DNA from 4 places in the Bradyrhizobium sp. SYSU BS000235 genome. Region 3 is predicted to be linked to each of the others. Evidence: predicted binding sites of a transcription regulator. Region 3 holds the regulator's gene; each other region holds the start of a gene.

Region 1 (7,628 bases), 3.6 Mb from region 3:
CTCCTCCCCGCATTGCACCGCCGTTGCGCTAACACGCAGCAGCCTGACCGGACATTCACCTGCCGGAAGGCCTCGGCCTGGAGCAGTCCGGGAAAACCGGAGTACGCTCGAAGCCTCGTCATTCCGCCGCCCCCATTTGCGGGCGCGGGACGTAAAGCCAGCCATCACATGACCAGCATAATACGGTTCGTATCACATTGACTACGGCGCTTTTGATCTCGGTTCAGGTGCGCAAATCCCGGGCATACCCAAATGGGGGATGCCGATCAGCCCCGGAGTGCGTCCACGCGAAAGCGCCCCGCGCCGCCCTGCCCCAGCGGCTTTTCCAGTTCGTGCAGGATCGTCTTCAATTCGGCCGCCAGGGTCCATGGCGGATTGACGATCAGGAGGCCGGTCGAGACCAGCCCTGAGTCCGCAGTTTGCGGTGCCACACTGAATTCCACGCGCAGGCATTTGGCATCGCTTCCCCCACCGGCGTTCGCAATCCGCGCGACACGATCAGCGAGTGCCTCGACAGCGCGCCGCTCCTTGATCGGGTACCACAGCATGTAAATGCCGGTCGGCCATTTTCCATGGGCTGCCGCAAACCCATCCGCAAGCCGCGTAAACTCGTCGCGGCTCTCAAAAGGCGGATCGATCAGCACCAGCCCGCGCCGTTCATTCGGCGGCACGAAGGCGGGAAGTGCCGTCCAGCCATCAAGGTCCACGACGCGTCCTTGAGGATCGCGATGCAACGCACGGATGAGGTGCTTGCGCGCCGTCGGTTCAAGCTCACAAGCGACAAGGCGATCCTGCGGGCGCAACAGGGCCCGGGCGATCAGGGGCGAACCGGGATAAGCAGTGAGGTCACGCTGGGGATTGAAGGCACGCACGATATCGAGATAGGGCGAGACGAGGGTCATCACGGCGTCCGACAGCCGCGCCTGCATCAGCCGCGCGATGCCTGTCCGCCATTCGCCGCCACGTTCGGCTTCGTCACTGGTGAGGTCATAAAGACCTGCCCCGGCGTGGGTATCGATCACGCGAAACGCGGCAGGCTTCTCGTGCAAATAGGTCAGGATGCGGGCCAGCGTGATGTGCTTGATCACGTCAGCGAAATTTCCGGCATGAAAGGCGTGGCGATAGTTCATGCCACGACAGTTACGACATCAGCGCGCGAAAGTAACGCAGGGATAGCATCGACCCGTATCCTGTCAGACGAGCGGTGAAAATAGACCGCACCAGACTAAGGATGTGCCCGGATTTAAGGCACGGGAGCCCCGCGTCGAACACATATGCGACCAGGGCTCCTGATCGCGGGCTATCCGCCGCGCACCGGCGGCATCAGCACACTGTCCCGACGGCAGGCGCGGCGATCGATTTCCTCACACGCGCGAAATTGCAGATCCTTGCTCATGCAAATGCGCACTTCGCTGAGACGGCGGCTGTCGCAAGTCACGGAGATCGCCGAGCTGCTGAGACCGGGATTGACCTTGATGAACGCTTCCTCAATCGCCGCAGGGGCGACCGTGAGCGGATCGGAGAGGTCCAGATACTCGGCCGGAATTTTCACCGCCGCACGAGCTTTGCGGATCGTTTCGAAATACGCGCGAGCGCCAAGCCCGGAACAGGTGCCGTGCTTGTCCCATTCGTTATAGATCAGCCCAGACGCCGGCATGAGATCGAGCATCGACGACATCACATTGCGCGCCAGTCGCGGCGCGGGTCTCTGGCAGTAATTCGGAAAGCCGCGTTCGTATTGCGGCCAAAGTCCGTGGACCACGAACGAATAAGGCCGTCCCTTGCACTGGGTCTGAACGCCGCGGCTGGAGTTGCGTTGCTCCCCTGCCGCCTCGCAGAACGACGGCGACCAGGACAGTGACAACACGTAGAAATCGAATTCGCCGGGAGCATTCTGGCGATGATCCTGGGCCCGGGCGATATCGCTGCCAGCCATCCCCGCGAGCACCAGCAGCGCCGCGACCAATCCCGACTGAAGCACCGTCCCGAACAACCGCCCGCCGAGACGCCTGGGTTTGCCGTCCCCCGCAACGTGTGCGGCCATCGATCCGGTCATCTTTACGCCCCCTACCTAATCTGGCGCGAGCCTAATCAGACCCGGAACAATTTTCAAGAACATTCCAAGAACAAAAATCGCCGCCCCACGATATGGAGCGGCGACCGACATCATCGGCTATGGGCGAGGAAAGCTTACGGCCGGGCGGCCCTGCAGCGCGGATTGTAGGCCCAATTGCGGTCGAGACCGACCACGCACCACTCGACGCCCGAATCGAAACCGGCGAACCCGCCGTCCTCAATCACGGAATAGTACACCTGCCGCGCCTTGCCATCATTCAGCATCGCGCTGGCGGAGCAGAAGCGGCGCGGAATGGTGTCATTTGCCCACGGGTGAAAAGCGGTCTCACGCACATGGGCATAGCCGGTGATTTCGAGGTTGGAATTCCAGAACTTCCGCTCTTTTTCCGCGAAACGCGAAGAAATCGTCTGGAGGGCCTGGTAGCAATCGCCCACTACGCCATCGTAGCGCGGGCCGGACAGCCAGAAGCCCTTCTCAAAAATATTCGCCGCTTGGACCGGCTGGCTAAGTGACATGAAACCGACAAGCGCAGCCAAAATGGCGACGAAGCTGGATTTCCGGACTATCGAGAAAAACTGGCGCATGGCGCGATCCACCGAATGTTGTTGCGGCGGAAAGTGCCGCGAAGCCGGCATGGGGTCAAGTGCAGCGCGGCAACACTTATCAGCCATCCCCCGCTGAGAACGCGCGTGTTCTTTCCATGTCGGCCCGGTGGCTTTATGGTCCCTGTGCGTGTTGCGCAAATCGGACGCTGGTTTTGCTGTCATAATACGCAACCGATGTTTAGAGCCTGATGAGCCTGCTGTTGCGAGAGAGTGCCGGCAGATGGCGATTGGAGAAGACGATGCGGACCACAGGATTGGCGATTTTGGCTGCGGCATGCGTCGTGGCTTTGTCCGGTACGGCGCGGGCAGACGACCTGTTCAGTTGGGTCGACACCGTCCCTCCCTTCAAGGGCAATGACACCGGCGGCATCATCTCCTACTCGCTTTACCAGCAAGGCGTGGACATCAAGGGGCTCGCCGTTGATCACTGTGCCCGCTACGGCAAAGGCGTAAAGCTCATCAGCTCGGACGCGCGTTACGGCGGCTATATTTCCTTCTCATGCGTCTGGGTGCGCCCCGGTCATCTGAGCCGTCCCCTGCGCGTGGCTTACTGAGCCACGCTTCATTTTCCGATTTTCCACGGATCGTATTTCTCTGTCGAATCCGGCACTGTTTTCATCGCGGCTTTGGCTGCGGCTTCTTCCTTGGCCATACGCTTCTGCTTGTCCGCGTCACCGGCCGAAGTCTGCCTGCCGCCGCCGCGATGCTTGCCGCCGCCCATTTGGGCATGGGCCTGCGCCGAGACCAGCATGATAGCGAGAGCGATCAATAACTTTCGCATGGGACGTCCTCGTCAAAGCGGCGCAATCCGGCGCCCTTCGGCACTTATCTACAATCAACGCCCAAGCAAAGCGATCAGATATCCGTGAGCTTGCGGGCTTTCTAACGAGCCCCCAACCTCTTTTCGAACGCAGCGACGTTCACCACGCCGCGCCGATGGGTGCCATCCCCGATTTTGCGATCCCCGTCCCAGGCTTCCACCTCGAACAACACGCTTTTGGGATCGACCTGAAGCACGCGCGCTGTCACACGCACCTGCCCACCGACCGGCGTTGCAGCCAGATGCCGGACATTCACTTCCATTCCGACGCTGACATGCCCCTCCGGCAGATGTTTCGCGATGATGGACGTCGACGCCATCTCCATATGCAGGATCATGATCGGCGTGGCATAGACGGCCGGCATGGTCGATAAGAAATGCGCCACCGTCATATCGTGTGTGACGGTGACGATCTTTTCGCCGGTCTCGCCGACGGAAACGCGATCAAGCACGCCTGAGCCCGCTTTGTCCGCGCTCACTTTTTCTGGCGCTCGATGAAGGTCTTGCCGCCCTTCATCTTGTTATTGAGCTGCGCTTCATTGATCTGGATCACCACGGCTTCCGCATCGACGCCGAGGTTCTTCACCAGCGCCTGGGTGATATCGAGCATCATGCCCTTCTTCTGCTCGTCCGTGCGGCCGGCTGCCAAATTGATTGTGACCTCGGGCATCATGTCCTCCAGTTGAACGCAGCCACTTCATGTGACCGCTTGAATGCAAAACTTCAGGTGATCGCGAAACTTGTCAACTGTCTTACGTTCAGCTCACTTCGACGTGAGAACGGACCGGGCGTTGCCGCTGTATCGAACGGCCTTGCGCAACGTTGTTTGTCGTACAGCTATTTCTTCGCCCAGGTGACGTTGTGACGTGCAAGAACCTTGCGCACTGCGTCCACCAACTCGCTCTCCTTCGCGGCGAATTGCGCTTCAGCTTGCTTCTGGCGATAGTCGTCGCGGTCGCTGGAGAGGCCGGCAATCTCGGCACCCAGGATCAAGTCCTTGACCTGAACTTCGCCCTTCGCCTTCTCATCACCACCCTGGATGACAACGCAAGGTGAATTGCGCCTGTCGGCGTATTTGAACTGCACGCCCAGATTATTCTTCGGATTGCCGAGATAGAGTTCAGCGCGGATGCCTGCATTGCGAAGTGTCGCGACAAACGCCTGATACTGCGCGATCTCATTGCGATCCATCACGACCACGACGACCGGACCATGCTCGGGCGTCGTGTCGATCTTTCCAAGCAGTGTCAGCGCCGCCTGCAGGCGTGACACACCGATGGAAAATCCCGTTGCCGGCACCGGCTCGCCACGGAAGCGTGAAACGAGTCCGTCATAACGGCCACCGCCGCCGACCGAGCCGAAACGCACCGGACGGCCCTTTTCATCCTTGGTATCGAGCAGCAGCTCAACTTCATAGACTGGGCCCGTGTAGTACTCCAGGCCGCGGACGACGGACGGATCGATCTTGATCCGGTCGGCATGATATCCAGCCGCCGTGATGAATTTGGCGATCTCGTCGAGCTCCGCGCGTCCCTGACGATAGGCTTCACTCTGGAACAGGAGTGACGCGGGCGAGCGATCCGCCTCGGATTCGGCGAATTCCGTCTGCGCGCTGTCCGCATTGAGACTTTCAAGCACGATCGCGCTCTGCTCCGCGCTCAGCCCTGCGCCCTTCGTGAAGTCGCCACTTTCGTCCTTGCGGCCGTCACCAAGCAGCAGCGTCACTCCTTCGACACCCAGACGATCCAGTTTGTCGATGGCACGAAGGACCGTGAGACGCTTGCCGGCATTCTCGGGGCCGCCAAGGCCGATGCTCTCCATCACGCCGTCGAGCACCTTGCGGTTGTTGACCTTCACCACATAAGAGCCACGCGGAATCCCCAGTGCCTCCATGGTGTCGGCAGCCATCATGCACATCTCGGCGTCGGCTGCCGGCGACGCGCTGCCGACCGTGTCGGCATCGAATTGCATGAACTGGCGGAAGCGGCCCGGGCCCGGCTTCTCGTTACGGTAGACGTAGCCGTGGCGATAGCTGCGATAGGGCTTTGGCAGCGTATCGAAATTTTCGGCAACATAGCGCGCCAGCGGCGCGGTCAGATCGTAACGCAACGAGATCCACTGCTCGTCGTCGTCCTGAAACGAGAACACACCCTCGTTGGGCCGATCCTGGTCCGGCAGGAATTTGCCGAGCGTATCGGTGTACTCCATGGCCGGGGTTTCGACCGGCTCGAAACCATAGCGCTCATAAACCTCGCGGATCCTCTCTACCATCTGCCGGGTGGCAGCGATTTCGGCGGGCGTACGATCCACCAGCCCGCGCGGCAGGCGAGCTTTGAGTTTCTGAGGTTTTTTGGCTTTGTTCTCGGACATGGTGCTCGATGATTGCGGCGCCGTGCGCCAGCGTTGGAAAGTGATATCGGGTTATCAGCCGTGTACCGGAGCGGCAAGCATCACCGTTGGCTCTGTCGTACCTCTCCATGACCTCGGCGGCCGGTCTTTGGATGCACCTCACTCAACCTGTGATTGTATTAAACTCCTATGCCGTTTTTGCATTTTGCCGCCGCCCGGTTTGATGCATCAACGCGTTTCGGTCCGGGGAAGAAGCTGCTAGGGTTCGCGGCCGTGGCCCCCAAAAAGTTCTTCGGAAGGAAGACCCCGTGAATATTCAGCATCCTCGCCCGACTGTCGCGACCCCAAATGACCTTGACGCCTTCTGGATGCCGTTCACTTCGAACCGCTCCTTCAAGCGCAAGCCGCGCATGCTCGCCAGTGCGAAGGATATGCATTATTTCGCCACCGATGGCCGCAGCATCCTCGACGGCACGGCCGGCATGTGGTGCTCCAATGTCGGCCATGGTCGCGCTCCGATCGCAGAAGCGATCGCCAAACAGGCCGCGAATCTCGACTACGCGCCGCCGTTCCAGTTCGCCCATCCGCAGGCGTTCGAGCTGGCGAGCCGCATCGCCGGTATGGCACCGAAAGGTCTTGAGCACGTTTTCTTCTGCAACTCCGGCTCGGAAGCTGTCGATACCGCGCTGAAGACCGCGCTCGCCTATCACAATGGCCGCGGCGACGCCGGCCGGACCCGGCTGATCGGCCGCGAACGCGGCTATCACGGTGTCGGCTTCGGCGGCATTTCGGTCGGCGGCATGGTCAACAACCGCAAGATGTTCGGCTCGCTGCTCACCGGCGTCGATCATTTGCCCACCACCTATGACCGCGAGAAGCAGGCCTTCAGCAAAGGCGAGCCGGAATGGGGCGCACATCTCGCCGATGAACTGGAGCGCATTGTCGGCCTCCATGGCGCAAACACCATCGCCGCCGTCATCGTCGAACCGATGGCCGGCTCGACCGGTGTGCTGCCGACCCCGAAGGGCTACCTCAAGCGCCTCCGCGAGATCTGCGACAAGCACGGCATTCTGCTGATCTTCGACGAAGTCATCACCGGCTATGGCCGCCTCGGCTACGCCTTCGCCGCCGAACGCTATGGCGTCACTCCGGACATGATCACGTTCGCCAAAGGCATTACCAACGGTGCTGTGCCGATGGGCGGCGTGGTGATCAGCGACACCATTTATGACTCTTTCATGAAGGGCCCTGATTACGCGGTCGAGTTCTTCCATGGCTACACCTATTCCGCACACCCCTTGGCCTGTGCAGCAGGTCTCGCGACGCTCGATATCTATCGTGATGAAGGGCTGTTCGAGCGTGCAAGGGCGATGGAGCCGAAGTGGGCTGATGCGGTGATGGCGTTGAGGAAAGAGCCGAACGTGGTGGATATCCGCACGGTCGGAATCACCGCCGGCATCGATCTGACTCCGAAAAAAGATGCAGCGGGATTGCGGGGCTATGAAGCGCTCGAAAGCGCCTTCCATGACCACGACCTGATGATCCGCATTGCCGGGGACACCATCGCGCTCACCCCACCGCTGATCGTCTCCGAAAGCCAGGTCGGCGAGATCATGGACAAGGTCGCCAAGGTGATTCGCGCAGTCGCATAAAACGCCCCGAAAGGCCTCAAAAGCGAGATGCCCGGCTGCGAAGCCGGGCATTTTGCGTTTATGCGGCAAACAAAGATGTGGATGAAGGGAACCCGATCGGCGTTGACGCGCAAAATGGCAATGAC
Region 2 (7,628 bases), 4.7 Mb from region 3:
GATAGACAAGAATGTCCGGCGTCCCGTCCATGAACACGAGACGCGAACCGATCAACAATTTCGGCTTATGTTCAACCTCTGGATTGCTCAACTCGGTGTAGGCACGGACCACGCCTGCCAGCGTGTTGCGGTCGGCAATGCCAATGACGGGAATTCCAAGGTCGCTGGCTTCATGGACATAATCCTGCGGATGCGATCCGCCGCGCAGGAACGAAAAATTGGTGGTGATGCCGATTTCCGCATAAGCCGTCATGCGAACAATCCATGCATGAACCATTTCGGCGAAACGGGCTTATTCTTTTCCGGGGCGGTCTCGCTATCCGGTGTGGCGATCTCGTTATAAAGCCCATCGCGATAAATCCAGAAACGCAGCCCCTCCTCATCCTCGACCCGGAAATAATCGCGCGTCAAAGCTTCCCCCTCGTGCTGCCACCATTCCATGGCGATGCGCTCAGGACCTTCCACCCTTACCACCGTGTGGGTGGCACGACGCCAGATGAAGCGGCGCGGCGGACCATCCGGCACAGTCGCAAAAGGCGCATCGATAGGTTCTGGTTTTTCAAATAACCGTAACGGACGCAGCGGTGGCTCGCCCTCCACGCGCGCGGGCCATTCCGCGATAGAGGCCGCCGTCAGGTGCTGCTGCGCAGGTAAAGCCATTTCCGCATGTTCAGGAATATGCGTGTCCTGCGGCAGATGCACCACGACACGCTGGCTACCGATACGTGCCGATATACGGTCGATCAGCGCCGCAACTTCGTCGTTCTCTTGAACACGCGTGTCGAAATCACGCTGCTCTTGCACGACAATTTCAACATGGCTCGCAGACAGACGGATGAGATCGAAACCAAACCCAGGATCGAGCGGATCCGCCAAGGCATCCAGCCGCTCGCGGAACAGACGGTTCATCATCGCTGCTTTGGTTACGGGACGTCCTGCATCCACTGCGATGATGCGCACCACGCCATCGGTGCGGAAGAAGCTCGCCTCCAGCCGGCGCGCCCCCTTGCCTTGCTTGTCCATCGCTTGGACCAGCATCTCGGCGAGGTTCGATAGAACAGATGCAATCACGCCATCGGTGGCAACGGGCTCTGCAAAGCGCCTCTCGACCACGAAATCAGGCAAGGGCTTGCGCGGCGAGATCGGCGCGTCGCCCTGCCCTAAGGCCTGCTGCAAAAGATCCGTGAAAGCCGCACCGAAACGTGCGCTCAGCTCATGCGGGGCGCGCGACGCCACATCACCAATGGTCTTGAGCCCGGCACGTCGCAGCCCTCGCGTGATGGCATCATCGGCGCGGAGAGCAAACACCGACAGCGCACTGACCGCCTCAGCCTCTTTGCCATCCTCAACGATACAGGTTCGCGCGGCCTGCGTCAGCGTGCGGGCGCAGACCGCCGTTCCGGCAATCGCTGCATTGATGATAAAGTCTTGCTGCTGGAACGAGGTGCAGATGGTGCGCAGCATGGCGGCTTCGCCACCGAACAGATGCGCACATCCGCTGATGTCGAGAAACAGGCCAAACGGCGGATCCAGCGCCACCAGTGGTGTAAACCGATCACACCAATCGGCAATGTCTTCCAGCAATCTGGCATCCGCAGTCTCGTCGAGATCAAAGACCTGCACGTCAGGATCGATCGCGCGTGCATTGGCGAGCGGCAGGCCCTCTTCAAGCCCGATACGCGCGGCTGCGTCGTTCAGCGCTCTGACCTGCAGGGCGTTGTTGAGCTTGCCAACAACGACGCAGGGACGATCATCATCCAGCACGCCGCCTGGCAGCCGTTTCAACCTGTCGGTAGGCAGGCGCGGCAGCCACAGGCTGAGAATACGACGCCTGTTCACGGAAGAGGCCCTCATCACATTTCCACTCCATGATCCATCGTCCGGTCTGGCCGTGACGATTGCGAACAAGTTCGGCATCAAGTATCGGCGCGCCCCATGCTTCGGTTGCCATCGGCGACGGCACGCCACGCACCAGCCAGCGCGTTTCCGCCGTGCTGGTCGCAGGCATGGCCGCCGTGCGCAGCACAAGGCATGTGACGTTTGATGTCCGTGCGGTGAGCGTCAGCTTGCGGCTCGCAACCAGATCAAACTGACGCACCTCGCCCCAGACATCGAGGACAACCGCGCCGAGGGCATCACACGCAAGCGCATCGGCCGTGACACGCAACGCGTTTTCTGCATCCCCAGCCCTGACGACGACCAGCAAGCGCGGGTCCAGGCCCAGCGCAGCCAAGCCTCCCAGCGACAACGCACCGGATTCGATCTCCGCAAAATCCTGCCGCACCCAGAGCAGCGGCCGTCGTCCCGCCAGGCGATGAGCAAGCCCTGCAATGAAGCCGGTCGCCGCCGTTGCGTTGCGCCCGCCTTCGGCGAACACCTCATGCAGCGCACCGCGCACCAGACCTCCCTGAAGCATTGCATCCGCATCGGTATGACCCAACGCCACGCGCACCAAGCCGTCCGTTTCGCCTTCGAGACGGCCGATGGTCTTTCGCAGAGACGCGAGTGTGCTCATGCGTGCGCTGGTCATGCGCCGCTCCTGACATTTGAAAATCGTCACCGCCGATTGAACGAATGACGGGCTTATTTGTTCATGATATGTTCTAATATAAAGCTAAGAGCCGGGGATGAGTCAACCGGTTCATTTTCGGTAGTCAAAACAAAGAGATCAGGAATGGATGTGCAAGCAAAACTGGCCATTTTGGCGGATGCCGCCAAGTACGACGCCTCCTGCGCCTCCAGTGGAACCGAAACGCGGGACAGCCGCGACGGCAAAGGCATGGGATCGACCGACGCGGGCATGGGCATTTGTCATTCTTATGCGCCGGACGGCCGGTGCATTTCGCTGCTGAAAATCCTTCTCACCAACGCCTGCAACTACGACTGCCTTTACTGCATCAATCGCGCCTCCTCGAATGTGCAACGCGCGCGGTTTACGGTCGAGGAAGCGGTCAAACTGACGCTGGACTTCTATCGCCGCAATTACATCGAGGGCCTGTTTCTCTCCTCCGGCATCATCCGCAGCCCCAACTACACCATGGAGCAGGTTGTGCGGGTGGCGAAGAGCCTGCGTGAGGATCATCACTTCCGCGGCTACATTCACCTCAAGACAATCCCTGAAGCTGATGACGCTTTGATCGCGGAAGCCGGCAAGTACGCTGACCGTCTCAGCATCAACATCGAGGTTCCGACCGAAACCAGTTTGACAAAGCTTGCGCCGGAGAAAGACGTGCGCGCCATCCGCCGCACCATGGGACGGCTGCGGCTCAAACTCGACGAGGCGAAAGAGAATAAGTCGAGCAAGCATGCCCAGCGCTTTGCACCGGCGGGTCAAAGCACGCAGATGATTATCGGCGCCGATAGCTCGAACGATCAAACGATCCTCGAGACCAGCGCCAATCTCTACAGTTCGTATCAACTCAAGCGCGTCTATTATTCAGCCTTCAGTCCGATCCCGGACGCAAGCCGTGGCCTTCCGTTACAGGCTCCACCTCTGGTTCGCGAGCACCGGCTCTATCAGGCCGACTGGCTGATGCGCTTTTATGGCTTCGACATCGGCGAGATCACCAATCCGCTCGAAGGCGGCATGCTGCCGCTCGACATCGATCCGAAACTGGCCTGGGCGCTTCGCCACCGCGACCGTTTCCCGCTCGATGTCAATCGTGCAAGCCGTGAAGATCTGCTACGCGTGCCGGGCTTCGGAGTCAAAACCGTCGACCGCATCATGACCGCGCGCCGGTTTACACATCTCCGCGCGGCTGATCTCGCACGGCTGAACGTTCCGCGGAACAAGGCTCTCCCTTTCATCCTTCTCGCTGATCACAGGCCTGCGGCGTCTTTGCTCGATAGCAAGCGGCTCGTCGAATTGTTTCGTCCGCGGGCAACGCAACTCGGATTCGGATTCTGACATTGCACGTGATCGCTCTCAATCATGACATCGATTTTCAGGGCTGGCGTGAAGCTGCACGCGCCCTCGCGCTGAACAACGTGGCTCCAGAAGACGTCACCTGGAGCGTTGCAAACCAGGACCTCAGCCTGTTTCAACCTACGCGCCTCCCCGAGATTGAACAGGGTGCAACCTTCAACGTGCCTGCCGCCTTTGTTGAGCTTGCCCAGACCGCCATCCTCCATCAAACGCCTGACCGGTTTGGCCTGCTTTACCGAGTGCTCTGGCGCCTGCGCCGATGCCCCGATCTACTTGAGGTCTCCACGGATGCTGATATGTCCCGCCTGCGATCGCTGGTGAAAGATGTTCGCCGCGATGAGCACAAGATGCATGCCTTTGTTCGCTTCCGGGAATTCGGCGACGGTCGCGACAGCCGCTTTGTCGCGTGGTTCGAGCCCACCCATCATATTGTCGAGCTCGCCGCTCCGTTCTTCGAACGACGCTTCTGCGATATTCCCTGGTCCATCCTGACGCCAGAGCGCTGTGCCCACTGGGATGGTCACCGGACCATCTTCACGGAAGGCGCGAGAAAAACCGATGCGCCGTCGAGCGATCCGCTCGAAGACATTTGGCGCACTTATTACGCCAGCATTTTCAATCCCGCGCGATTGAAGATCAAAGCCATGCAGACTGAGATGCCGCGGAAATACTGGCGGAACCTTCCCGAGGCTTCGCTGATTGATCCGTTGATCCAAAAGGCGTCACGCACGACGCAGGCGATGATCGCACGCGACGCCCCTGAGCCACGGCCCTCTCAACAGCGAAAAGAAGTTCCAATGGCCAAGCATCCGGCGCAAGACAATCTGACAGCGCTGCGGGCAGAAGCCGCCGATTGCCGCGCCTGCCACCTCTGGAAGGATGCAACCCAGACCGTGTTCGGCGAAGGCCCTCGCCACGCACCGATCATGCTGGTGGGCGAGCAGCCGGGCGACAAGGAAGATCTGGCGGGCAAGCCGTTTGTGGGGCCGGCAGGTCAGGTCCTCAACCGCGCCCTGGAAGATGCCGGCATCGAGCGAGACAAAGTCTACGTCACCAATGCGGTGAAACATTTCAAGTTCGTGCCGCGCGGCAAGATCCGGCTGCACCAAAAGCCGAGCACGCCCGAGATCAAGGCTTGCCGGCAGTGGTATGAGCGCGAACGGGCCGTGATCAAGCCGCTGCTCGTGGTGGCCATGGGAGCGACCGCGGCGCAAAGCGTGTTCGGCAAGATCACGCCGATCGGCAAGAACCGCGGCCATTTGATCGACCTGGAAGACGCCAAGGCACTGGTGACGGTTCACCCGTCCTATCTGCTGCGCCTGCCTGATGCCGATGCCAAGGAACGCGAATACGAAGCGTTCGTGGAGGACCTCAAGATCGCGGCATCCTTCTTACGCAGACGCCACGCCGCCTGATCACAAGCAGACGACAGACTCAGCCCGCGAGCTGCGTCTCGACCAGCTTGATCCAGTAGGACGAACCGTACACGATGGCATCGTCGTTAAAATTGTAAGCCGGGTGATGCAGGCCGGCGCTGTCACCGTTCCCGATGAAGATGAAAGCGCCAGGCCGAGCTTCCACCATATAAGCGAAGTCCTCGGCGCCCATCACCGGCGGAATGTCGGTGCTGACCTTGTCCTCACCGACGATCTCCGTGGCTACGCGCGCGGCGATATCGGTTTCAGCGGCATGATTGACCAGCACCGGATAGCTTCGCTCATAGTCGAGGGTGATCTTGGCGCCGGAAAGCTGCGCAACACCTGCAACCACCTCGCGAACGCGCTGTTCAACCAAATCCCTGACTTCAGGCGTCAACGATCGAACCGTTCCTTTGAGTTCCGCAGTCTGCGGAATGACGTTGCGCGCATTGCCGGCGTGAAACTCACAGATCGAAAGCACTGCGGCGTCCAGTGGATCGACGCTGCGCGACACCACCGATTGCAGCGCCGTAATGAGCTGAGCCCCCACCAACACCGAGTCGATGCTCTTGTGCGGACGCGCGGCGTGGCCACCAACACCTTCGATGGAGATGTTGACGTGATCGGTCGCCGCCATGGTTGGGCCCACACGTGTCGCAAACGTGCCGACCGCCATGCCGGGACTGTTGTGCATGCCATAGACCTGTTCGACATTGAAACGGTCCATCAGACCGTCCTTGATCATCGCGGCGGCACCGGCACCGCCCTCTTCCGCCGGCTGAAAAATCACCACCGCGTCGCCGGCGAAATTGCGCGTCTCCGCCAGATAACGCGCGGCGCCGAGCAGCATCGCCGTGTGGCCATCATGGCCGCAGGCGTGCATTTTGCCGGGCACGGTCGATTGGTACTCGACCCCGGTTTCCTCCTCGATTGGCAGCGCGTCCATATCCGCGCGCAGTCCAATCGCCTTCAGGCCGCCATTCGCGGGCTTACGCCCTTTGATCACGCCGACCACGCCGGTGCGCCCCAAACCGGTTGCAACCTCGTCGCAGCCAAATTCGCGCAGGCGATCGGCAACGAAGGCTGCCGTGCGGTGCACGTCGTACATGAGTTCGGGATGCGCATGCAGATCGCGGCGCCAGCCCATGATATCAGCTTGCAGATCGGCGACGCGGTTGACGATGGGCACGATGGAAACCTCTCGATCGGATCAGGGACAATAAAGCTACCATGCGCGTGCGACAGACCCAATATCTGCGCAAAGTGGAATTGCACAGGTTCGGACTGTACAGCGAGGGCCTGCTGAGGTCATAAACTGTTCAAGAAACCGAATAAGAGATGCAGGACAGAATATGGCGAAACGCCTCGAGGGAGATTTCGATTACATTGTTGTTGGCGCTGGCACGGCGGGTTGCATCGTTGCCAACCGCCTCTCGGCCGATGCCAGCAAGCGGGTCCTGATCCTCGAAGCCGGCGGTATGGACAACTGGATCTGGTTTCACATCCCGGTTGGCTATCTGTTCGCCATTGGCAATCCGCGCTCGGACTGGATGTTCAAGACCGAGCCTGAGCCCGGCCTCAACGGCCGCGCATTGGCCTACCCCCGCGGCAAGGTGATCGGCGGGTCGTCCGCGATCAACGCCATGATCTCCATGCGTGGACAAGCCGCGGATTACGATCACTGGCGACAACTTGGCCTGACCGGATGGGGCTGGGATGACGTGCTGCCGGCGTTCAAGAGGCTCGAAGATCATTTTCTCGGCGAAAGTGAGCATCACGGCGTCGGCGGCGGCTGGCGCATCGAGGCGCCGCGCCTCTCCTGGAAGGTTCTCGACGCTGTCGCCGATGCCGCCAGCGAAATGGGAATCCGCAAGATTGCCGATTTCAACACCGGCAACAACGAAGGCATCGGATATTTTCACGTCAACCAGAAGCGCGGGCGCCGCTGGTCGTCGGCTCGGGGATTTTTGAAGCCTGCCCTGTCGCGCCCCAACCTGCGTCTGGAAACGGACGTCCTGGTCGACCGGCTGATCGTCGAGAATGGCCGTGCCGTCGGCGTCAAATTCAATCAAGGCGGCGAGACCATCGAGGCGCGGACCAAGGGCGAAGTCATCCTGTGCTCGGGTTCGGTCGGATCAGTGCAGGTACTCCACCGCTCGGGGATCGGTCCGCAGGAATGGCTGTCTCCGCTCGGCATCGAGACCGTTCTTGACCGCCAGGGCGTCGGCCGCAACCTGCAAGACCATCTACAGCAACGCGCCATCTACAAAGTCGAGGGCGTGCAA
Region 3 (7,628 bases):
CCGACACTGGCAGGCCTGCGCCGCCGTGGCGTGCCCGCCGAGGCTTTGCGCGAATTCGTCAAGCGCATCGGTGTGGCCAAGGCCAACAGCACCGTCGACATCGGCATGTTCGACTTTGCCATCCGCGAGACCCTCAACAGGACAGCACAGCGCCGCATGGCGGTGCTGAAGCCGTTGAAGGTGGTGATCGAGAACTATCCGGAAGGTCCGTCGGAATTGCTTGAGGCCGTCAATCATCCTGACGATCCATCATTGGGCGTGCGCCAGATTCCTTTCGGACGCGAGCTCTACATCGAGCGCGACGACTTCATGGAAGATCCGCCGAAGAAGTTCTTCCGTCTCGCACCGGGGCGCGAAGTGCGGCTGCGCTATGCGTACTTCATCACCTGCAAGGAGGTGATCAAGGACGCGAATGGCGAGGTCGTCGAGCTGCGCTGTACCTACGATCCTGCCACGCGGGGCGGCAACGCGCCGGACGGGCGCAAGGTGAAGGCGACGATCCACTGGGTCAGCGCGACAGAGGGCGTGCCCGCGGAGGTGCGGCTCTACAGTCTGCTGTTCTCAGCGCCGCAGCCGGACGCCGCGAATTTTGCCGAGCAGATCAATCCGGAGTCGCTGGAAGTTCTCACCGGATCCGTGGTCGAACCGGCGCTCGCAGGCGACAATGACCCTGCCGCGATGCAGTTCGAACGGCAGGGCTATTTCTGCCGTGACCGCGACTCCACGCCGGGCAAGCTCGTGTTCAACCGCACAGTGGGCTTGCGCGATACCTGGGCCAAGGTTGCTTCTGAAGGATAAACGGATTCCGCATCCGTTCACGGTTCGCTTCGCCACATCCTCGGGTAGCATTCTTCTCCAGGACTACTCTTCGGGTAGGGTGGCGTGGTGTCCAGGTTGGCTCAGGATGAGCGGCACGCGCAGGGCCGGGTAACCACCTGGCCCACGCACAATCCAGTATTGCCCGTCTCGGCTGGTCCTTCCGGCCTCAGTCTTTGGAGCCATGTCGGATCGGCGCTCAGCACCTGGGTTCGCGCTGAGACTGGGCCGGGCCGCGTGTTGCCCTGGGTGCCGATCGCATTCGGCGCAGGGATCGCGGCCTATTTCGCCGCAGAGCGCGAGCCGGTGCCGTCGGTTACCGCAGCTGTGGCGATCGCGCTCTGCGGAGCGGCTTATCTCGCGCGCAAGCATCGTGCCTTTGCAGTGATGGTTCTCGCCGCAGCGGTCGCTGCCGGCTTTGCCACCGCCACGCTTCGGACAGCGCGCGTCGCGCACGAGGTGCTCGCGGCTCCCGCATTCTCCGTGGCCATCAAGGGATTTGTCGAAACCCGCGAGGAGCGCGAACGCACGGATCGGTTCATCCTGCGCGTGGAAGCGATAGAGGCGCCGCGCAATCCAACCAGGCTTGAGCGTGTGCGATTGTCCGTCAAGAAAGGCACGGCGCCTGCGGTCGGCAGCTTCGTCGAACTGAAGGCGCGGCTGTTGCCGCCATTGTCGCCGTTGCGGCCAGGCGCTTACGATTTCGGACGCGACATGTATTTTCAGGGGATCGGCGCGTCGGGCTTTGTGATGGGCGCGATCAAGACGGTCGAGCCGCCGCGCGCGGGCGGGGCGTATCTGCGCTACGCGACCGCGATGCAGAACATGCGTGACGCGATCGATGGCCGGATACGGACCGTGCTGAGCGGTGACTCGCGTGCCATCGCGACAGCGCTGCTGACGGGGCGGCGTGATGCGATCTCTGGGCCGGTGAATGACGCGATGTTTATTTCCGGCCTCGGGCACGTGCTGTCGATTTCCGGCTATCACATGGCCGTTGTCGCCGGCGTCGTGTTCTTCGCCGTGCGTGCGCTGCTTGCGCTGTTTCCGTCACTGACCGTCACATTTCCAATCAAGAAATGGTCTGCGGCTGCGGCACTCGCCGCCGCGGCCTTTTATCTGCTCTTGTCGGGGGCTGAAGTTGCCACACGACGATCGTTTTTCATGACCGCGGTGGTGTTGATCGCCATCATGGTCGATCGCCGCGCGGTGACGTTCCGGACCCTTGCCGTCGCCGCGATGATTGTGCTGGTGGCGTCGCCGGAAGCGCTTGTCCATCCTAGTTTTCAGATGTCGTTTGCCGCCACACTCGGGCTTGTTGCGCTGGTGCAGGTCGGCATGCCCAACCTGTTTGCTTCGCCGGACAATTCACGCGTCGCGCGGGCTGCCTTGTGGGGCGGGCGCGAACTAATCGTGCTGATGCTAGCGTCGCTGATCGCGGGGCTTGCGACGATGCCTTACGCGGCATTCCATTTTCATCGCATCACACCCTACGGCGTGCTCGCCAATCTCGCGGCGATGCCGGTGGTCTCGGCACTGGTGATGCCAGCCGGATTGCTCGGATTGATCGCCATGCCATTTGGATTTGATGGCATGTTCTGGCGGATGATGGACTTCGGCATCGGCTGGATGATCACGGTATCGCAGTGGGTGGCAGCGCTTCCGGGCGCCATCGGCCATATGGCGGCATTTGGGACCGGCCCGTTACTGGCCATGAGCGCCGGCATCATCGCCATGGGATTGCTGCGCTCGCCGTTGCGCTGGACGGGGGCGGGACTTGTGGTGATCGCCGCTGTATGCGCCGTGGCGGCACCGCAGCCGGATATCCTTGTCTCGAGTGACGGCCACAGTGTGGGCGTTCGCGGCAAAGACGGGCAGCTTCGCTTGATGCAAACCCGCAAGGACGCCTTTCTCGTGCGGGAATGGCTGACCGCGGATGCCGATGCACGGACCGCAGGTGAAGCTTCGACAGCGGATGGCGTGTCGTGTGACGACGCCGGTTGCGTTGTTCAGGCCGGCGATGGCGCCTTTGTTGCGCTGAGTAGATCACCAGGAGCTTTTGCAGACGACTGTGGGCGCGCCGCCGTCATCGTGACCACACGGCAGCCGCCATCGGACTGCAAGGCATTGGTGCTCGAGCGGAACGTCCTGCAACGGCAAGGAACGCTTGCGCTCTACAAAACGCAAAACGGCTACAGCATCACCGCATCCAAACCGCGCGGCACGGATCGCCCGTGGTCGCCTGCTGTGCCCGAGGCGGAGCTGGATGCTCAACCCTCAAGGGCAACCTCAGGTCGACCTGCGCCCGTCGATGCCACGCCGGCAGAGACCGATCTGCAGCCGGATGACTGACCCCGGCTCACAGTATTTCCGTTAAAGCCGCCTTCGGCGAACGCGCGCCGCGGCAGTCTTCCGGTCGGCTGCGCCAGGGTGTCACGCGATCGTCGGGAAGACCGCTCATGGCGGTCATTCCGGGCGCGCGTGGACCCGGAAACCCAGCTTAGTACTTCCGGTACAGCCCGATCAGCTTGCCCTGGATGCGGACGCGGTTCGGCGGCAGGATGCGGACCTCGTAGGCGGCGTTCGCCGGCTCCAGTGCGATCGAGGCGCCGCGACGCCGGAACCGCTTGAGCGTGGCTTCTTCCTCATCAATGAGCGCCACGACGATGTCGCCGGTGTCTGCGCTTTCGTTGCGCTGGATGAGCACGGTGTCACCGTCGAGAATGCCTGCTTCCACCATGGAGTCGCCGCGGACTTCCAGAGCATAGTGCTCGCCGGAGCCAAGCATGTCCGGCGGGACGCTGATGGTGTGGCTGCGGGTCTGCAGAGCTTCAATCGGCGTACCGGCTGCGATCCGGCCCATGACGGGCACGGCCACCGGGAAGCTGGTGTCGTCCTCAGTGGTCGACGGTGTGCTGGTGCGGATCTTCCCGAGGTTGCCCTCGATGACGCTGGGGGTGAAGCCGCGACGCGCGTTGCCGCCGCCGTTGGCGCCCAGCTCAGGCAGCTTGATGACTTCGATGGCGCGGGCGCGGTTGGCGAGGCGCCGGATGAAGCCGCGCTCTTCCAGCGCCGTAATCAGGCGGTGGATGCCGGACTTGGAACGCAGATCCAGCGCATCCTTCATTTCGTCGAAGGAGGGAGGAACCCCGGCCTCTTTCAGCCGCTCATTGATGAACCGCAAAAGCTCATACTGTTTGCGCGTCAGCATCTAAATGCTCCCCAAATATCCCGGTGATCGGAGTGGCTCGTTGTTCTTTATTTCAAGCGAGTCACTCGAAACAAATCATGAACGAACACTATATGTTCCATATGTGTTCTGCAATCGTTAATTTTAGGTCAACAGACTAAAGAACCCATCCGGCACGGAGCCAGAATCTGTCGGGCGCTTTGCAGATCAGCCGGGAAGCCTGAGCACGGTGCAGGGCGATCCCTTCGCTGCAGGAGCAGCAAACGGAGGCCTGATGATCAGTGCATTGGCCGACGACAGATTGGCGACGAGCGAGCTGTCCTGATGGCCGACTGCGACCGCGGTGGACATACCGGAGCTGTCTGTCGTGAGTCGGGCGCGAAGGTAGTCTTGCCGTTTGTCGTTGGCAGCCAGCTCGTGACCCAGCGTCGCCGTCTCGAAGTGATGATCGACCATCGCGCGGCCGGAGAGGGCACGGATGAGCGGCACCAGGAATAGATACGCGCAGATGTAGGACGAGACCGGATTGCCCGGCAGTCCTAACACGCGCATCGCGCCGAGCCGGCCGTGCATCATCGGTTTGCCAGGGCGCAAGGCGATTTGCCAGAAGGCCATGTCGGTGCCCTCGAGCTCAAGGGCGCGCTTGACGACGTCGTGATCGCCAACGGACGCACCACCTGTGGTGATCAGGACATCGACACCCTGATCCCGCGCACGGCTGATGCCTGCCGTGGTCGATTCGAGTGTGTCGTGCGCGACGCCCAGATCAATCGCCTCGGCACCTTCGCTGCGAACGAGCGCACGCAAAGCGAAGCCGTTCGAGTAGACGATCTGTCCCGGAGCAAGGGTTTCACCCGGCATCACCAGTTCGTCGCCGGTGGCCAGGATCGCCACTTTTGGACGGCGCCGCACCGGAAGCTTTGGATGATTCATACTGGCAGCCAGCGACAGATCGCGATCCGTAAGCCGTGCACCGCCTTTCAGCAGCATGTCGCCTTCGCGGAAATCGATGCCGGCCTTGCGGATATTCTTGCCCAGTTCGATCGCTTCGTTGATCGTGACGAGGTCGCCATCGCGGGCGGTGTCTTCCTGGATGACGACGGCATCGGCGCCATCCGGTACAACGCCACCCGTGAAGATGCGCGCGGCTTCGCCTGCGGCGAGCGCTCCTTCGAGCGGCCGCCCGGCGGCGACCTCGCCAATGACCTTGAGACGAGCGCCGAGCACGGCGTCGGCGGCGCGCACGGCGTAGCCGTCCATCGCCGACATCGCGGCCGGTGGCTGTGTCCGCAGGGACGGCAGGTCGCGCGCCAGCGTGCGGTGGTGAGCCTCTTCAAGTGGCACGAGTTCTTCTGGAAGTGCGTCGGCGCCCTTGAGAACGGCTGCATACGCATCGGCGACCGGCATCAGTGCCATTATGAAATCCTCACGTCCGGCTAGTGCGGTGACACCAGGTAATGGCCGGACTTTCCGCCCTTTTTCTCCACGAGGTGGATGCCTTCGATTCGGATCCCTCGCTCGACCGCTTTGACCATATCGTAGATCGTCAGGCATGCGACGGAAACGGCGGTCAGTGCTTCCATTTCGACACCGGTCGGGCCTTTGACCTTCACTGTGGCGCGAACGTGACAGCCCGGCAATTTGGCGTCGGGCTCGATATCGAGCACGACTTTGGACAGCGCGAGCGGATGGCACAGCGGAATGAGTTCGGAGGTGCGTTTCGCAGCCATGATGCCGGCGACGCGGGCGGTGCCGAGCACATCGCCCTTGGCCGCGTTGCCCTTGACGATCAGGTCAAGGGTTTTGCGAGTCATGATGACGCGGCCTTCGGCGACGGCAACGCGCTCGGTGTCCGGCTTCGCCGAAACATCGACCATGCGCGCTTCGCCTTTGGCGTCGATATGGGTGAGGCCAGAGCTCTTCTTAGACGCTTTGTTTGACGCCTTGGCCACGTTCAGCGGGTCCCGGTTGCGCGTTGGGCGGTGTCGCGCGCGAGCAATGTCTGCGTCGCCGCGGTGACATCGGTCTGACGCATCAGGCTTTCACCGACGAGGAACGTCGACATGCCGACCTTCGCGAGCCGTGACAGATCTTCCGGTGTGAAGATGCCGCTTTCGCCGACCATGATCCGCTCTTTCGGGATCATCGGAGCGAGTTGCTCGCTGGTGGCAAGCGTGGTCTCGAAGGTCCGGAGATTCCGGTTGTTGACGCCGAGCAGCGGCGACCGGAGCTTCAGCGCGCGGTCGAGTTCTTCCCTGTTGTGAACCTCGAGCAGCACATCCATGCCGTGAGCGAACGCTGCATCCTCGATATCCTTCGCGGCCGCATCGTCAAGAGCCGCCAGGATGATGAGAATGCAATCCGCGCCATAGGCGCGGGCTTCCGCCACCTGATAGGTGTCGTACATGAAGTCCTTGCGCAGCACAGGCAAGGACACAGCGGCACGTGCGGCCACCATGAAATCGAGATGCCCCTGAAACGATGGCGTATCGGTCAACACGGACAAGCACGTTGCACCACCGGCTTCGTACGCCTTGGCCAGCACCGGAGGATCGAAGTCGGGACGGATCAAGCCCTTCGATGGAGACGCTTTCTTGATCTCGGCGATCAGCGCGTACTCGCCCTGTGTGTGCTTCTTGCGGATGGCATTGACGAAACCGCGTGGCGGAGGCGCCGCCTTCGCACGGGCTTCGACCTCTGCGAGTGGATGCGCGCGTTTTGCAGCTGCGATTTCCTCGCGTTTGTAGGCTTCGATCTTTGTCAGGATATCGGACAAGGGGAGTTGCTCCTCAAGCATTCGAGACAGCGATGAGGCGCTTCAGCTTGTCAGCCGCCGCGCCGCTGTCGAGAGACTTTGCACCAATTGCAACGCCTTCCTTGAGGTCCTTCGCCTTTCCGGCAACCACAAGGGCGGCGGCGGCATTGATTAGAGCGACATTGCGGTAAGCGCTGGGCTTGCCTTCGAGAACACCGAGAAGTGACTTCGCGTTGGCGTCCGCATCGCCGCCTTTGAGCTCCGCGCTGGTGGCGCGCGGCAGGCCTGCATCTTCGGGCGAAACTTCGAACGAGCGGATGTTGCCGTTCTCAAGCGCCGCAACGAAGGTGGGACCGGTGAGGGTGATCTCGTCGAGTCCGTCCGAGCCGTGGACGACCCACACGGATTCCGCGCCGAGGTTCTTCAGCACTTGCGCCAGCGGTTGTACCCAGTGCTTTGAAAACACGCCGACCATCTGCCGCTTGACGCCGGCAGGATTGGAGAGTGGTCCGAGCAGATTGAAAATCGTGCGCGTGGCCAGCTCGGTACGGGTCGGGTTGACGTTCTTCATCGCTGGGTGGTGCGTCAGAGCGAACATGAAGCCGATGCCGGCTTCTCGGATGCAGCGCCCGACTTCATCAGGCGTGATGTCGATCTTGACGCCGAGAGACATCAACACATCCGCCGCACCGGATTTGGACGACAGGGCGCGATTGCCGTGCTTGGCGACGGGCACGCCGGTGCCGGCGAGGACGAACGATGCACAGGTCGAAACATTGACGGATCCGGAGCCATCGCCTCCGGTCCCGACGATGTCGACCGCATCGCCAGGGGCCTTTACCGGAAGCATCTTGGCCCGCATGGCCG
Region 4 (7,628 bases), on a different contig from region 3:
CCCAGCCGCCGTGGAAACCCATCTCCTCGTGCTTCTTGCGGGATTCGTCGTTGCCATGAATGGCAACCGCTTTGTAGCGCGTCCCTGATCCGTTTCTGTTGAACTCGACAACCGCGGTGAAGAACGGTCGGGCGGATGGCCTGTAACCGCCTTGCATCGTGTCTGTGAGGACCAGCCGCTCAAACGGCGTCACTTCGAGATAGCATTGGGTGTTCGGGTACTCTTGTCCTTCCGGCGAACGCATGACGAAATTGAGCGCTCCGCCCGGACGCAAATCCAGATCGCATGAGGTGATCGACCAAGGCTTCGGCGCAAACCATTGGCGCAGATGTTCCGGCGTTGTCCAAGCTTTCCAAGCGAGTTCGACCGGCACGTCGATCTCGCGTTCAAGCACCAAATCCAGTTTAGGGTCGATTTTGATGATGGGTGATGTCATTTGGATTCTTCCTCCTTCAGTTTCATCAAGTAGCTGTCGAATTGATCAAAGCGCCGTTCCCAGAGCTTGCGCTGTCGGCCGAGCCAGTCCTCGGCAATCTTCATTTGCTCAGGGGCGAGTTCATAGGTGCGTGTGCGCCCGGCTTTGCTCGACCGCACGAGTCCGCTCCCTTCGAGCAATTTGAGGTGCTCCAGGAAGGAGGGCAGGGCCATGTCATAGCGCGCTGCGAGTTCGCTCGTTGACGCTGGCCGATGCGTCAGCCGTTCCAGAACGTCACGTCGCGTCGGGTCCGATAGCGCGCGAAAGACGCGGTCCACGACAGCCGGGTTGGGTGTTCCGCGGCTGCGTCTTCGTGCGCCGTCATTTTTTTGTGGTGTCACCGCAATACTCCTCAAGCGAGCCACGTGATGTCACCATCGGCTCCCGCGGATCGGACAAATAGCGCGCAGTTTCCGCCAAGGCTTCCGAGACTGCGCGTCCTGGCGTTCCGACTCCGAAGTTCGCATGCGGGGTATAAGCACGAGGAAATACTTAGGTCAATTCCTAAGTATTGGATGATGCGACAATGGAATAGCAACGGCCGGTCGCGGCCTTGAGCAGCAGGCCTCGGATCCCTCGCAATGGCTTCCGAAGACGTATCGTCGCATTGATGCGCGCAGGGCAAAGCGGACGTGATCAGATAAGGGCGAGGGGCAGTCAGCCGGCGGTCCTTCTCCCGAAAATGATCCGCTTGGTCATCGGGTTGCGCTGAGCGGGCATCAACGATCGGTCCGGTAAGGACTAATCTCCTATCCGTTGGAAACGTAAGGGGCCTGCCATGCGCATGTACGATTGGAATACATATCGCCAGCAAGTTGTTGCCGGTGTTGGTGAAATCGCCAAACTCAGTCCGGATACGGTGAAAGGTTATGCCACGCTCGGTGGCGCCGGAGCCAAGACAGGGCGGCTGGACGCGAAAACGCGTGAGTTAATCGCGCTAGCAGTGGCTGTGAGCCTGCGTTGCGACGGATGTATCACTGTGCATGCCGCCGAGGCTCGCAAGCAGGGTGCGACCAAGGAAGAGATCGCCGAGGCGCTCGGTGTTGCAATCAGTGTCAATGCCGGTGCGGCTCTTGTTTATTCGACAAGAACAATGGACGCGTTCGACGCCGCCGGCGAAGCCTGAAGCCGAAAACATAACTCGTGTGTGATCACCGATCCGGCCCGTCCGGACCGGTTTTTTTTGTGCCGTGCGGGTTGCCTTGGTTGCGTCATTATGTTCTTGTTTTGTTCTTATGTATATCGGAGTGCGTATCATGTCCGAGCAACTTTCTTTTCCCGGATTTGAGCGGGGACCGCCGAATGGTTTGTTTTTCGCGCTCGTCCCGCCGGTTGCAAGCCGGCTTCGGATTGTAAACGTTATTGATCGATTGCGCGCAGACGTGGGTTTAGGAGGGCGCCCGTTATCTCCGAGATGCCTTCATATTTCAATGCACAGTCTTGGCGCTTACTCCGAACCTCCGAACGAAATAGTTGCTGCAGCGTGTAGGGCCGCGACGGAGATTTCTGCATCGGGCTTTGAAATGATCTTAGATCGCGCGTTGACGTTTCCGCGCAACGACAGAACACATCCTTTTGTCGTACTGCCCGGCGGCGAGATCGCTGCGCTTATGGAGTTGCACCGAGCTCTTGGTCGCGAGATGGCGAGAGTAGGCCTCAATAGATGGGTCGACCGGCGGTTTAAGCCACACATGACGTTGTCCTACGACCGGCAGATCATCGAAGAACGCGCCGTCGAGGCAGTGCGTTGGCCTGTGAATAACCTGGTGCTTATTTACAGCCTTCGCGGTCGAGGGCCCGGCCGCAATGAACACATCCATCTTGCGCGATGGCCCTTGCGATGAATGCGAGTGGTTGGTGCGTATCGATTTGAAAAACGGCAGTCTGTGAATAGCTGCCGTTTCTTGTGACTGAATTAGGCTTTGCGCTGGTTCATCGCCCAGAGAATACCGAACGGGTCGCGAAGCTGGCCGTAGCGGTCGCCCCAAAACATATCGGCCACGGGCATTACCATCTCAGCACCGGCATCGATGGCGCGTTTCCACCAGGTGTCGATGTCGTCGACCTGAAGCGTCAGGTTGAATGCCTGCGGCTTCTGCAGCGGATGGCCATGTTCAGGATAGGCATCGCCCAGCATCAGAGACGAGCCGTTGATGTAGAGATGGACGTGCATCGTGCGCCCCTTGTCATCGACGGGATGAGCTGCAGCCACCTCGGCGCCAAAGGCGCGCTGATAAAAGTCGGCGGCCTTCATCGCACCATCAACTTGCAGATAAGTGACAAGGCCGCCCTTTGTCGGGGGATTCGCATTCGCGGTATTGGCCGTCATGGTCATTGTCCTCTTTGGGAGCGATAAGTCGATTTGCTAAAGTGGTATGCTGTTTGAGTCCGAAGGGGCTCGAAGTGCGCGGCTGCATTCTGCACTTAAATCATATCAGGCAAACGAAGGGCGCCTCTCAAGTGACCATTACGATCTACGGCATCAAGAACTGCGATACGATGAAGAAGGCCCGTGCATGGCTCGACAAGCACGGCGTCGGTTACAGCTTTCATGATTACAAGGCCGTGGGCATCGAGAAAGATCGTCTGGCAACATGGAGCAAGGAAGTCGGTTGGGAGACGCTGCTCAACCGGGCCGGAACGACATTCCGCAAGCTTCCTGATGACGAGAAAGAGGGCCTGACTGAGAAGAAGGCGCTGGCGTTGATGGTGGCGCAACCGTCCATGATCAAACGGCCGGTGCTCGATATCGGCCGTGGACGCTTGTTGGTCGGATTCAAGCCGGAAATCTATGAAAAGATGGTTGGGAAGTAGGCTTCACTCGACTTTGCCGGCGGGTAGGGGGGGGGTGGGGTGGTTTGTCGCACCTCGTTCGTGACGTTTGTGGCGGCCGGTTAAGGAATTCTTGGAAGCAACCTTTCATTGTGCCGTTGATGGATTGCATCCATCAGCTGTGTAGTGTTCGGCATTATCAAGGATTGGTCTGCCATGAATATCTTTACGAACCGTGCTTTCGCTGGTGTCTGGTGGATGACGCCACAACCTCCCGCAGCTCCCAACGTCCTCCAGGCAGCCCCGGTTACGTCGCAGGAAGCGACAGCCGCTGCCATTCTTGGGCTGACCACGGGGGCAACTCCTACAAAGAACAGCATCGGCCAATCTCCGGTGGTGCAATCGTTTCTGATGCACTTGCAAGAGTTTGGCATGACGCACATCGAAGGAACCGACGGCAACGACGCGCTGGCGGGTTGGAGCGGTAGCCTCGTCGACAGTGGAGATGGCGACGACGCCATCGATGTCTGGTCGGGTAGCGTGGTTGACAGCGGGGCAGGGAACGACTCCGTCAGAGCGTGGTCGGGATCCGGCGTTTACGCAGGTGCGGGTAACGATCGGGTCGATGTGTGGTCAGACAGCGTCGTCGAAGGTGGCGACGGCAACGATATGATTAGGGCTTGGAGCAACACCGTCAGCAGCGGCGGCAGTGGTAATGACATCATGAGCGCCTGGTCTGACAGCCAGGTCAGCGGCGGCGCGGGCGATGACGTGATCAAGGCATGGTCCGACACACGTGTTGACGGAGGCGACGGCAACGACGCCATCAATGCTTGGTCTAACAGTCAGGTCAGCGGTGGGGCCGGCGATGACAAGATCAGCGCATGGTCCGACAGCCAGGTAGACGGCGGCGCGGGCAACGACACCATCAGCGTGTGGAGCAACAGCAGGGCCAGCGGCGGAGATGGAGATGATACTATCTCTGCCACCGTGGGCGGTTTTGTCGACGGCGGTGCCGGCAATGATGCGATCAATGCGGACAACGGAACGGTCGTTGTCGGAGGTGCCGGCGATGATGTTATTCGTGCTGATCGTGGGTCCACCATCATTTTCAACGCTGGTGACGGGAAGGACACCATTTACGCCGGCCGCGATATCACAGTTCAACTCGGCGACGGTTTGACTGCGGACAAGATGCAGGTCTCCGTGTCGGACGGCGTTGCGACGCTTTCTTTCAATGACGGAGCCGATCAGCTCGCACTGAATGTCGGTTTCGGTTCCGGGCCCGTCACTTTGGCTTTCGCAGACGGAACGAACCTGCAGGTCGGTTGAAGCCCCGTACTTATGAACAAGGGGGCCGGTCGCAGTGTGGCAGGTCTAGAATAAGAAACGGCCCTGGACACGTCCGGGGCCGTTTTTGCATTGGGAAAATTCCTCGATAAGCACTCGCGGGTATGGAGGCCTTGCAATGAGCATCGCGTGCGCGTGCCTGCGGTGGCCAGACTCACCGGTGCTCTGAAACCGCTGGAAGCTCGTCTCGGGCCGTTATCAGCCGCAAAATACCGGTTTCACAGGATTTTTTCTTGAGCGTTGCGACAATCTGGCGCAGGGTCGCCCGCCTGTGTATCCCCTGACATTCATTCTTTTTGATCAAGGCCCTTCTCAATGACCGTGACTGCCTCCGCGCCCGCGTCAGCTTCCGCGCGTTCCCCTTGGTATAGCATCCTGTATGTCCAGGTGCTGATCGCCATCGCTCTCGGTGTGCTTGTCGGTCATCTCTATCCGGGAACAGGCAAGGCCCTGAAGCCGCTTGGAGACGGCTTTATCGCGCTCATCAAGATGATGATCGCTCCTGTCATCTTCTGCACTGTGGTGCACGGCATCTCGTCGATGGGCGACCTGAAGCGGGTCGGCCGCGTCGGCATCAAGACGCTGTTCTATTTTGAAGTCGTCTCGACCATCGCGCTGCTGATCGGCCTTCTGGTTGGCGAACTGATCCAGCCGGGAAGCGGATTCAACATCGATCCGGCCACGCTCGATCCCAAGGCTGTCGCGACCTACGTCACCAAGGCCCAGCAGGACGGCATTGTCGCGCATCTGATGGCGATTATTCCGGAGAGCTATGTCGGCGCCCTGGCAAAAGGCGACCTGCTGCAAGTGTTGCTGATCTCGATCTTGTCCGGCTTTGCCATCGCGTTCCTGGGACCGGCGGGTGAGCCGATTTCAAAAGCCATCGACATGGCGGCGAAAGTCTTCTTCGGCATCATCCGCATTGTCGTGCGTGCGGCGCCCGTCGGCGCATTCGGCGCAATGGCGTTCACTGTCGGCGCCTATGGTCTTGGTTCGTTGTGGAATCTGGCCGCGCTGATCGGCACGTTCTATCTGACGAGTGTTTTGTTCGTTTTGTTCGTGTTGGGCGCCATCGCGCGTTTCTCCGGCTTCTCGATCCTCCGCTTCATCGGCTACATCAAGGACGAACTACTGATTGTCCTCGGCACCAGTTCATCTGAAACCGTGCTGCCGCAGATGATTCAGAAAATGGAGCGGCTTGGTGCTTCTCGCGGCGTGGTCGGCCTTGTCATTCCGACCGGCTACAGCTTCAACCTCGACGGCACCAACATCTATATGACGCTGGCGACGCTTTTCCTTGCGCAGGCAACGAACACGCATCTGACGATCTGGCAGGAGCTCGGCATACTTGGCGTCGCGATCCTCACGTCGAAAGGTGCATCGGGCGTCACGGGGGCTGGATTTATTACCCTGGCTGCGACGCTGGCGATCGTGCCGGATATTCCGATTTCGGCGCTCGCGATCCTTGTTGGCATCGACAAGTTCATGAGCGAGTGCCGCGCGCTCACTAATCTTGTCGGCAATGGTGTTGCGACGATCGTGATCAGCCGATGGGAAGGTGAGCTGGACAAGGACAAGCTGCACGAGGCGATGGCGCATCCCATCGAACTCGGCGAAGAGATGGAGCATATCCGCGCCTGACGCGCGGATATCCAACCTCAAACGAATTCGATAATATCGCCTGGTGCGATCCGGCCCGGCCTCTTGTGAAAGAGGTCGTGGTCGATGATTGCGCGAAGCTGATAGATCGGCAGCACGTTGTTCGCGCGCATCAGATTCCGGATTTCAAATCCGCCGTCGTCGGAAATCGTTTTCAGCGAGGCGACAATATGAGTGATGTCTTCGCCGGTTGAAAACGGCATCAGCAAGCGTTCGTAGTCGACCTTGCGCCCATAGAGATCTTCAACTTTTGAGATCGTAAAGACGGGAAGCCGCCGGCGAACACACTCCTGGTAGATCGGAATGATGATCGGTGCGAGCTTGGCGCCGACATATTCATCGAGGTAGCGGCCTTTGCCGCTGGCGCCGTAAGCGTTCGACATCCGCGTGCCGTCGCTTTCGATGACAAATCTCGACATGCCGCTTTCGCGGATCACGTTGTAAAAGACGAGGTCGTCGACTTCGTCGGCAATGCGTTCCGGTTGGTAGTCGGACAGTCCCGGAATGCGTTCTTGCCTGGCATAAAGACGCAGCCAGGTATTCAAAAGGTCCCGTTGCTTGATCGATCTCACGATCGCCGGGCTGGCGCTTTCGAATTCCATGAACAAGATCCTGAAAAATGGAACGTGCTTGGAAATAACTGATCACCATTCATCCGCATGATGTTGAAATTTTCCGTGAAAAGGCGGTTTGCCGCAGGAATAGGCTTAACGATCTCTTTCCAAGCGTTGTTGCACGCGCTAACAGCGGTGACGCATGTCACGGTCGGTATTGGGCTTTTTGCTTAGATGAAGCTTTTCGCTGAGCAGCATTGCATCTTGCGCAACGCTTGCAATTCGCTGCATATTCCTGCCCGGAGGTTGCCGGTCAGGTGCGCTTTCATCGAAGCGGATCGCACGGTACAGCGACAAAAATTCGGTCACACGCGGCAGCATGCGTGAAGGCTGACGGGGGAAATTTGCTTGTCTGATGAGTTCATCCTTGAAACCCACGGGTTGACAAAGGAATTCGCGGGCTTTGTGGCCGTGAGTGATGTCAGCCTCCGGGTGCGACGCGGAAGCATTCACGCGCTAATCGGTCCGAACGGGGCCGGCAAGACCACGTGCTTCAATTTGTTGACCAAGTTCCTGCAGCCGTCCCGTGGCCAGATCCTGTACAAGGGCCAGGACATCACCGCGATGGCGCCGGCCGATGTGGCGCGGCTGGGCCTGGTGCGCTCGTTTCAGATCTCGGCGGTGTTTCCGCACCTCACGGCGCTGGAGAACGTGCGCGTGGCGTTGCAGCGCCAGCACGGCAGCTCGTTCGATTTCTGGCGCTCGAAAGCGGTGCTCAACCGCTTCAATGACCGGGCGCGCGAACTGCTCAACGATGT

Evidence for each region. The regulator LexA, encoded in region 3, represses DNA repair genes until DNA is damaged. The targets are predictions, from matches to a motif close to TGTTCNNNNTGTGTTCNG.
Region 1: ACP0KA_RS06645 (ribonuclease T2 family protein) is a predicted target of LexA. The motif match lies at 2,112-2,129, and genes of this name have one in related genera.
Region 2: ACP0KA_RS01520 (ImuA family protein) is a predicted target of LexA. The motif match lies at 2,589-2,606, and genes of this name have one in related genera.
Region 4: ACP0KA_RS26550 (2'-5' RNA ligase family protein) is a predicted target of LexA. The motif match lies at 1,693-1,710, and genes of this name have one in related genera.

Annotation. Positions count from the first base shown of each region.
Region 1 is NZ_JBMHJM010000001.1:1,437,375-1,445,002, forward strand. Features, by position in the region: gene ACP0KA_RS06640 (23S rRNA (adenine(2030)-N(6))-methyltransferase RlmJ) at 267-1,130, opposite strand; gene ACP0KA_RS06645 (ribonuclease T2 family protein) at 1,301-1,936, opposite strand; gene ACP0KA_RS06650 (hypothetical protein) at 2,191-2,661, opposite strand; gene ACP0KA_RS06655 (hypothetical protein) at 2,922-3,236, shown strand; gene ACP0KA_RS06660 (hypothetical protein) at 3,245-3,463, opposite strand; gene ACP0KA_RS06665 (thioesterase family protein) at 3,565-3,981, opposite strand; gene ACP0KA_RS06670 (2-hydroxymuconate tautomerase) at 3,978-4,172, opposite strand; gene hisS (histidine--tRNA ligase) at 4,340-5,872, opposite strand; gene ACP0KA_RS06680 (aspartate aminotransferase family protein) at 6,220-7,503, shown strand.
Region 2 is NZ_JBMHJM010000001.1:338,541-346,168, forward strand. Features, by position in the region: gene ACP0KA_RS01510 (error-prone DNA polymerase) at 1-253, opposite strand, end outside; gene ACP0KA_RS01515 (DUF6504 family protein) at 250-1,854, opposite strand; gene ACP0KA_RS01520 (ImuA family protein) at 1,754-2,530, opposite strand; gene ACP0KA_RS01525 (putative DNA modification/repair radical SAM protein) at 2,675-3,907, shown strand; gene ACP0KA_RS01530 (UdgX family uracil-DNA binding protein) at 3,910-5,340, shown strand; gene ACP0KA_RS01535 (M20 aminoacylase family protein) at 5,360-6,532, opposite strand; gene ACP0KA_RS01540 (GMC family oxidoreductase) at 6,696-7,628, shown strand, end outside.
Region 3 is NZ_JBMHJM010000001.1:5,087,227-5,094,854, forward strand. Features, by position in the region: gene ACP0KA_RS23960 (glutamine--tRNA ligase/YqeY domain fusion protein) at 1-798, shown strand, start outside; gene ACP0KA_RS23965 (ComEC/Rec2 family competence protein) at 895-3,168, shown strand; gene lexA (transcriptional repressor LexA) at 3,317-4,027, opposite strand; gene glp (gephyrin-like molybdotransferase Glp) at 4,214-5,422, opposite strand; gene moaC (cyclic pyranopterin monophosphate synthase MoaC) at 5,443-5,958, opposite strand; gene trpC (indole-3-glycerol phosphate synthase TrpC) at 5,961-6,782, opposite strand; gene trpD (anthranilate phosphoribosyltransferase) at 6,796-7,628, opposite strand, start outside.
Region 4 is NZ_JBMHJM010000002.1:255,535-263,162, reverse strand. Features, by position in the region: gene ACP0KA_RS26565 (SRPBCC family protein) at 1-436, opposite strand, end outside; gene ACP0KA_RS26560 (ArsR/SmtB family transcription factor) at 433-816, opposite strand; gene ACP0KA_RS26555 (carboxymuconolactone decarboxylase family protein) at 1,254-1,601, shown strand; gene ACP0KA_RS26550 (2'-5' RNA ligase family protein) at 1,711-2,319, shown strand; gene ACP0KA_RS26545 (VOC family protein) at 2,391-2,810, opposite strand; gene ACP0KA_RS26540 (ArsC family reductase) at 2,936-3,289, shown strand; gene ACP0KA_RS26535 (calcium-binding protein) at 3,464-4,579, shown strand; gene ACP0KA_RS26530 (dicarboxylate/amino acid:cation symporter) at 4,913-6,238, shown strand; gene ACP0KA_RS26525 (PAS domain-containing protein) at 6,256-6,858, opposite strand; gene ACP0KA_RS26520 (hypothetical protein) at 6,997-7,323, opposite strand; gene ACP0KA_RS26515 (ABC transporter ATP-binding protein) at 7,219-7,628, shown strand, end outside.